2 regions of the Pseudarthrobacter sp. RHLT3-21 genome follow, and region 2 is predicted to be linked to the other one. Evidence: riboswitches for the same ligand, from Rfam matches in the RefSeq annotation. Region 2 holds a riboswitch; the other holds the start of a gene.

Region 1 (4,164 bases), on a different contig from region 2:
GGCTGTTGCCACCACGGGCGTGGCTTGTTCGGCTACCGGGCTGAGCAGGAGATAGTCCTGCTTGCCGGCCAAGGCCGTCAGCTCGGCGAGCTGGTCGGCGCCCAGGTCGGGACGGTAGGTGAGCCAGACCGCCCCGTGTTCCAGAGAATGCACTGCCCGCGTTTGTTCCACGGGCGTTGTGTAGACCCCGCAGTTCGTCCAGACCGGGGCATGGTCCCCGCCCGTGGCCGGAGTCTTCGGATAACTGACGGGCTCGCTGGTGTGGTTCCTGGACTGGTCGGGATAGTCCTGCTCCCCGTCGATGGGCCGGGCCGCCGCGGCATTAAGCCGGTCGCGCTGCTGGACCTCCCCGACAACGACGAAGGTCACCGCCGCGACGATTGCGAGGACCACGGCCGCACCCGTGCCGTAGATCAGCCAGGCCCGCCGCCTGTCGGCGGTGCGCTGTTTGGCCTGCACCGCATCCAGGAGCGCTTTACGGTCCTCGTGGGCTTTCGGTTTACCAGACATGGGCGGTCCCGCTTTCTTAGGTGCGGTCAAAGTCGGCCGCGGAGCTCTTCAAGGGCAGTAATTTCAGCTGTCTGGGCTTCTACGATACGGGCGGCGAAGTCCCGGACCTTTGAGGTTTCCGCTAAGCGGGTACCGGCGGAGGCCATGGCGACGCCACCTTGATGATGGCGGATCATCAAGTCCGTGAACAACCGGTCAGCCTCCGCACCTGAGGATTCGCGAAGCGCCTGCATCTGTTCCGGGGTGGCCATCCCTTCCATGACACCTTCGGCGCCGTCCCCCTGGACACCGTGCGAGGCTCCGGTCCCGGCATGAGTACCACCGGCCGTCATCCATGCCATCGGCGGCGCTGTCCCGGCCTGGGACAGGCCCCAGTCCTGCAGCCAAGCGAACATCTGGCCGTTCTGATGCTGCTGTGCGGTGGCAATGTCGTAGGCGACCGCCCGGACCTCGGTGTCATCGGACTTGTCCCAGATCAACAGGGCCATCTCCACTGCCTGCGCGTGATGGGTCTGCATGTCCCGGGAAAATCCCGCGTCCGCGCCCGATTCCGGGACGAGTGCGGGCGCTGCCGAAAGCCGGCCCAGGGCAAAGAAACCCAGTGCGGTGAGGGCCACGACTGTGACGAAAACAGCCCAGAGCCGCTTCCTGGGCAGCGGCGATGGTGCCGTGAGCTGTTCACGCGGCTCAGTGAGGTTCACGACCGGAGCCAGCCCTGCGGATCGACAGTTACGCCGTTTCGGACAATTTCGAAGTGCAGGTGGCATCCGGTCGAGTTTCCGGTCGTTCCGGCCCCGCCGAGCCGCTGACCCTTGGCCACCACGGCACCGACCGAGACCTCTATCGATGACAGATGGTTGTACGTGCTTTTCATGCCGTTGCCATGATCAACCACGATGCGGTTCCCGCCACCGTTCTGGGACCACCCAGCTTCCACGACGGTCCCCGCGCCGGCGGTGAAGACAGCGGTCTGGCAGGAGGCGACCAGATCCAGCCCGGTATGCAGCTCACCGGAACCGCCTGTGATCGGGCTGGTACGGAATCCGAACGGAGAAGAAATGGACATGCTGGCCAGCGGTGCCCCCAGGGTTGTATCCACAGGTACGGCCGTTGGCGGTGCAGCTGCTGCTGCGGCGGGGGTTACGGCAGCAGCTCCTGTGGCGGCAGGCGCTGCCGGCGCCGGCCGGTCGGCGGGCCGGGTCACGACTTCAGTCCGTGGATAGGTGATGACTGCCTGTGCCTGCGCTGCTATGGCCGGGGCAGCGGCCTCGACAGCAGCCGGCTGGGCGGCGGCGACGGTACCTGCGGCGGCAATAAGTCCGGCATGCGCGGCGGGTATGCCGGCGGCCAGCATGACAACAGCGGCAAAAGCCGAAGCCCCGGGCAGCCAGGCCGGGCGCGGGGACGGAGCCTGAGGTCGGGCGGCGGCGCGGCGGCGGGAGCGGTCATAGGGAAGGGCGCGGCGGCGGCCGTGGCGGGAGGGGGGCACAGCTGATCCTTTCGGGTCGCCTGCGAAGTTAGCTGTCGGGTTCGGACCAAGGAAAGCCCGGACACAGTTCCGGCGCCGGCCCGCGTGGGCCCGTACCGCTGTGCGTCTTAACCCCAAGGCAGCACGCTGCCGTTAATGGGTCCTCCGCCCCCGCCGTGTGAGTTTGTAGTATGGCGCCGCCGGCGGGGCTGAGCGTCCGGAGCCAAGGCTTAATACAGAAAAGCCTGAATCAACATTACACGACCACCACATAGGTCACAATTCGATAACAACGGAGATGGTGATTTCTACAACCCGTACAACTCTCACGAGGGTCAAATCGTTCCCGGGCTACTCGGGCCAGCGCCGCGGTTCGGGCCTGTCCGCCAACTGCTGCAGGTAGTTGTTGTAGGCGTCGAGTTCGGGGGTCCCTGCGGTCAGTTCGGCCCGGTCGATACTGGCATTGGATTTGGTTTCTTCGCGTTGCCAGCGGACCAGGATGAACATCAGCAGGAGCACTCCCGGCAGTTCGCCGTAGGACCAGGCCAGTCCGCCGGCTATGCCCTGGTCCGTTATCGGGTTGATGTTCCAGCCTGGAGGCGGGGTGGCGAAGAATTTCACCATGGGTGCGGTGGCCATCATGAGGACGACCCCGAAGAAGGCGTGGAGCGGCATTTCCGCGAAGATGTCGATCATCCGTCCGAAGTGGGTCTGGCGGCTGGGCAGGGGGTCGGCGGAGATCAGTGGCACCGTGAAGAGGATCCCGGAGATTAAAAACATCAGTTCCAGGCCGACGTGGCCGTACCAGGTGGGCAGCAGCAGGTCTGCCAGGCCGGAGAAGTACACCCCGTAAAAGGTGAGCAGGAACAGCGGGACCATGAAGGCGGGGTGAATTGCCACGCGTCCCCATCGCGAACGCAGCCCCCAGAGCGCTGTCCGGAGGACCCGGCGGCCCAGCCTGCCGTGCGGTGTTGCCCGCAGCAGCAGTGTCCCAGGGGATCCGATGACCAGCAGCGGCGGAACGGCCATCATCAGGGTCAACTGCTGGAACATGAAGACCGAGAACATCCGCAGCCCGTACCCTTCAATGCCGGCGCCCATGACCACGACGATGGCCAGGCAGCCCACCAGGAAGGAACAGGTCCGCACCACGGACCAGCGCCGGCCCTGCCGCCACAAGCTGATCGCCCCCGCCAGGTAGAGCACTGCGGCCAGGAGCGTCAGTGCAGGGATCAGCGGGACAGGCTGCAGGTTGGGCGCCAGGAATTCAGGCAGCGACGGGGGCAGCGACGGAAGCCAGACCGGACCGGTAATCTCCGGCTCAGACATCGCTGCACCGGGTATCGACCTGCCGGGACCGGACTGCCCCGGTCAGGGTGCGTGGCCGCTTCCGACGATGCGGAGCCGGTCCTGGCCCGTATGGCCCACGTGTGTCAGACCGAGATCGAGGAGCATACGGACGTGGGAGTCGGCCAGTGAGTAGTAGGCCATCCTTCCCGAACGGCGCACCTGAACCACCCGCGGCCCGCGCAGCAGACGCAGGGCGTGGGAGACACCTGACTCGCTCAAACCGGTTGTTGCTGCCAGGTCGCAGACGCACATTTCCCCTTCGAGGAGGGCGATGAGGATCCTGACCCGGCCAGGGTCCGAGAGCAGCCCGAAGATCACGGCCAGGTCCGCCACGTCGGCGTCCCCGGGCATCCTGGATCTGACAGCTTCGACTTTGTCTGCATCGACAAGCCGGACAAAACACTCCGGCCCGGCGGGGGCTCGGGGTGGAATCTGGGTCATCCATCTAGGCTACCTTTACGTGCTAACGCTTCGCGTTATCCTTTGGTTTTATGGCAAGCCCGTATGAGGCTCGCCCGCGCCAGGTACGCCCCTCGGGACGCGGGCGATTAACGTGTGAACAACTCTACAGATAATCTGGTGTCGCGCGCTGAGCTCAGTTTCGCGCTCCATTTCCTGCCCTCCCGGGACGGGGTCAGGACCAGGTTAGGACTTATTGTGGCGCTCAAAGCCTCCACTTCACAGGAGAGCCCGGCTGTTTTGCCCAGGCCGGTATGGCTGGTTGTCGCCTGCGCGATTGCCCTTGCAGTGGTTTTGGTTGCGACCGCCTATGGCCGGGGAACTCTTCCGGCCGAGGCCCGGGATCCCGGGGCCCTGGTCCGGTGGGGATACTGTCT
Region 2 (4,164 bases):
TCGTTTTTGTGCCCGTATCCGACGTGGACCGCGCCAAGGATTTCTACGTCAACAAAGTTGGATTCAACCCGGATTTCGACGAGCGGCCCATGGATGGCATCCGCTTCGTCCAACTGACCCCGCCGGGATCCGCCTGCTCCATTTGTATTGGCGAGGGCCTCAATGACGCCCCTCCGGGTACGGCCCCAAGCCTGCAGATGGTGGTCAGCGACATCCAGGCCGCCCACGACCACCTCAAGGGCAACGGTGTGGAGGTGAGTGACATTGACGTGCAGGACTGGGGGCACTTCGTCTATTTCGCCGATCCCGACGGCAACAAGTGGGCGGTGCAGTACATCCCGGGCCGTGACGCCTAGGCCCGTGACACCTAAGGTCGCGACGCCTAAGGCAAGATAGGCAGCATGAACATCCCCACACCTGCCGCCACGCGAACACCTGCCGCGACGCGAACGCTGACCTGCCGGGCCGTCCTTTTCGACATGGACGGCACGCTGGTGGACTCCACGGCAGTTGTCGAAGAGGTATGGGGAGAATTCGCTGCCCGGTACGGTCTGGACATCGACGAAATCCTGCGCACTTCGCACGGCATCCAGGCCGCCGACACCGTGCGCCGGTTCGCGCCGGCCGGAGCCGACGTCGCGGCGCTCACCGCGGAACTCGGCGCCATGGAAAGGGCGCGGACTGCCGGTATCGTCGCGTTGCCGGGGGCTGCCGAGCTGCTCCGCAGCCTCCCGGCCGAGGCAGTGGCGCTGGTGACCTCAGCGGACAGGACCCTGGCGGACATCCGCATGGACGCCGCGGGACTGGCCATGCCGGCCACGGCCGTGACAGCGGAACTGGTCACACGGGGCAAACCGCACCCGGAAGGGTATCTGAAGGCAGCCGCGCTGCTGGGCGTGAAGCCGGAGGATGCCGTGGTGTTCGAAGATGCGCCCGCAGGGATCGCAGCAGGTGTTGCCGCGGGGATCCGGACGGTGGCCGTGGGTCCCAATACGGGCGAATTGCCGGCCGGCGTGCTCCACATCCCGGACTACAGTGCCGTGACCGCCTCTGTGGCCGGGGGACAGCCGGTTATTTCTTTCCGGCTTTGAGGTCGGCGACCACCTTCGTGATCCGCCGGGCCCGGGTTTCGTCCGTCTTGGCATCGCCGATTGGCTCCACGTACCGGCGCTGGGCGCTGTAGTTCAGCGCGGCATAGAACGCCTGCGCTTCGGGTTCGGCGGCCAGGGCTGCGGCCAGATCGTCGGGGACCTCGATGATGCGCGGCTGGGTGTCCAGTTCCACGTCCACCTCGACGGTGTCGCCAGCGGCAACTCCGGTGAATTCCCGGTTGGCGGTGCTCACCCCAATCAGGTTCTGTCCGCCCATGACCGCGATGCTGCTCCGGTAGCTCTTGCCGTTGATGGTCACCACAACCGGCGGACGCTTGCCTGCGTCGAGCGCCGAGATGACCACCTCCGGAACCTCGATGCCCGCCTTGTTGCCGCTGCCCAGGATGGTGGTGGTGAATTTCATGGCCCAAGTATGGCCTGGAGCCGCTGGGCAGGAAACCCCTGACCGCCGAACCCCTGACCGCCACGCCGGGAAGCCCCGGCGCGGGGAGTCGGCGCGGGGGAGTCGGCTTAGTACCATTTGTGCGACAGGTGGAAGTTCAACGCGCCGCACGGTGACTGGTAGCGCTCCTGAATGTAGTTCAGGCCCCAGTTGATCTGCGTGCGGTAGTTGGTGAGGTAGTCCGCGCCGGCGCTCGCCATCTTCTCAGCGGGCAGCGACTGGACGATGCCGTACGCGCCGCTGCTGGCGTTGGTGGCCGTGGTGGTCCATTCGGATTCCTTGGTCCACAGCGTCTGCAGGCACTGCATCTGGTCAGCGGACCAGCCGTAGGTCGCCAGCTGGCCGGCTGCATAGGCTTGTGCCCCTGCCGGGTCATCGACGGCCACAACAGGGGCAGGAGCGGGCTCGGGAGCAGGAGCCGGAGCGGCCTCTGGGGCCGGGGCAGGTGCCGGGTCGGCAGCCTGGGGTGCGACGTTCATCTCGGCCGGTGCAGCTTCCGGGGCGGCCGGCGGCTGGAGCTGGGCTGCTTCGAAGCTCAGCTTCGACTGGGCGCCGGTTTCTTCGGCGGCCTGGTCCGCGCTGGCCGCAAGCGATGCAGACTCGGAAGCGTGTCCAGCGGCGCTGACTCCGATCAGCAGGGCGCACGCCGTGGCGAACACCGCGGCGCGCTGGCCCACGGAGGGAATCCGGGCAACCTTGGACAGGGGGGACATTGCTGCACCGAAGCGGGTCTGCTTGCGGTGGCTGTCGGACTTTGGATCGCCCTGCGGGCGCGTTTGTACCTTGGATTCAGACATGATGGATCGCCTCTCACACCTGCGGAGTTAGCTGTCGGGTTCGGATGAGGGCATCCGGCCACACGGCACAATCACGTGTTGGCTTAACCCCAAAGGGCACTTGGTGCCCGGGACGGTGGGTCCCCCGCCTCTGCCTCTGAAAACGGAATCCGGGAAGCGGCAGAGCTTGGCGTCATCCGGATATGCGGCCCGAACGGGATCCGCACCCGTTCGACGCTACAGGAGCTGGAAGCTTAAGTCACATTTTGGTAACAGGAATCACGACGACGGCGTGTCGCCTTGCTGCGCCCGGGCGTCGGCTGGTCGCGCCATGGCGCCGGCAGGGAGGAGCAAGGCGAACTCTGTCCGCCCGGCCCGCGATGTCACTTTCACGCTCCCGCCGTGGGCTTCCATGATGGACTGGACAATGGACAGGCCCAGGCCACTGGTGCCCTCCGACGCCCCGGCGCCCGAGGCCGTGCCCTTGCGGGCCGCGTCTGCGCGGGCAAACCGGGAGAAAACATGGTCCACGAACTCCGCAGGGATGCCTCCGCCGTCTTCCGTTACCGTCACCGCCGCGCTGCCATCGGAAGACCTCATCACAGCGGTGACCACCGTGGTCCCGGGCGGCGTGTGCTTGCGCGCATTGGAGAGCAGGTTGACCAGCACCTGACGCAGTTGGGACGCATCCCCGGTGACGGCGAGCGGCTCGTCAGGCAGTTTGAGGCGCCAGTGGTGGTCCGGGGCGATGACTTTCTCGTCGCTGACGGTTTCGATCACAAGCTGTGTGAGGTCCACTTCGCTGAGTTTCAGGGGCCGCCCCTCATCGAGCCGGGCCAGCAGGAGCAGGTCCTCCACCAGGGTGGTCATGCGTTCGGACTGGCTCTGTACGCGGGCCAGGGATTTCCGGCCGTCCGGCGTGAAGTCCTCGGTCATCCGCATCAGCTCCGTGTACCCGCGGATGGCGGTCAGCGGGGTGCGCAGTTCATGGGACGCGTCCGCAACGAACTGCCTCACCTTGGTCTCGCTCCGCTGCCGCGCTTCGAGTGCACTGGCGACGTTATCAAGCCTCAGATTGAGGGCGTGTCCTACGCTGCCCACTTCGGTTCCGGGGTTGGAGTTCGACGGCGGGACGCGCACCGCGAGTGCCACCTCGCCCGCATCCAGCGGGAGCCGGGCCACCCGGGTTGCAACCTCGGAAAGCTGCTCCAACGGCTTCATGGTGCGCCGGATGAGCACGGTTCCTGCCAGCCCGATCAGCACCAGGCCGCCAAGGGAAACGAACACAAAAGTCCAGACCAGCGACGCCAGCGTGCTCTCCTTGGCCGCGAGCGGAAGTCCCGTGACGAGGACATCGCCGTAGCCGGTTTCCACGGCCACAATCCGGTAATCCCCGTTGGACAGCGAGCGGTCCACGGGAATGCCGTTCTGCGTCAGGGCCAGCAGGGTTTGCTTGTCTTCGGCATCGAGGGCCAGGCGTGTGGTGTCCGAGTCCAGGAAGCCGCCACTGTTGATCTGGCCTTTCAGGATCCGTGCATTCAGCGTTCCGACACTCTGCCCGCGGGAGTCGAGCGGGTCCGGCCTGCCGTTGAATCCGCCCAGGGGCGGGCGGCCCGGATCGTTCGAGCGTTTGGCGGCCTGGCTCAGCTGGTCATCCAGCTGGCCGGTGAGAAAGGAATCCATCGACGCATAGCTGAACAGGCCAACGGCGCCGCAGATGGCCACCAGCAACGTCATGGCCAACAGGATCAGGCGGGTGCGCAGATGCCACGTGTCAGGCTTCCGCCAGCTGCGCACGTAGAGCGGATTGGCGGGCCGTCGGGCGGACATGGAG

The links. Region 2 has a riboswitch for cyclic di-AMP ahead of AC50YA_RS11940 (aggregation-promoting factor C-terminal-like domain-containing protein). Riboswitches for the same ligand answer to the same signal wherever they lie in the genome.
Region 1: another riboswitch for cyclic di-AMP. It lies ahead of AC50YA_RS21810 (M23 family metallopeptidase); the one in region 2 lies ahead of AC50YA_RS11940 (aggregation-promoting factor C-terminal-like domain-containing protein).

What each region holds. Positions count from the first base shown of each region.
Region 1 covers NZ_JBWZCI010000036.1:7,835-11,998, forward strand. The annotation lists gene AC50YA_RS21800 (thioredoxin-like domain-containing protein) at 1-510, opposite strand, end outside; gene AC50YA_RS21805 (DUF305 domain-containing protein) at 537-1,211, opposite strand; gene AC50YA_RS21810 (M23 family metallopeptidase) at 1,208-1,999, opposite strand; cyclic di-AMP (ydaO/yuaA leader) riboswitch at 2,003-2,185, opposite strand; gene AC50YA_RS21815 (cytochrome c oxidase assembly protein) at 2,330-3,307, opposite strand; gene AC50YA_RS21820 (ArsR/SmtB family transcription factor) at 3,350-3,769, opposite strand; gene AC50YA_RS21825 (bifunctional copper resistance protein CopD/cytochrome c oxidase assembly protein) at 3,986-4,164, shown strand, end outside.
Region 2 covers NZ_JBWZCI010000009.1:82,423-86,586, reverse strand. The annotation lists gene AC50YA_RS11955 (VOC family protein) at 1-356, shown strand, start outside; gene AC50YA_RS11950 (HAD-IA family hydrolase) at 402-1,091, shown strand; gene AC50YA_RS11945 (DUF1905 domain-containing protein) at 1,072-1,515, opposite strand; gene AC50YA_RS11940 (aggregation-promoting factor C-terminal-like domain-containing protein) at 1,623-2,351, opposite strand; cyclic di-AMP (ydaO/yuaA leader) riboswitch at 2,357-2,509, opposite strand; gene AC50YA_RS11935 (sensor histidine kinase) at 2,610-4,160, opposite strand.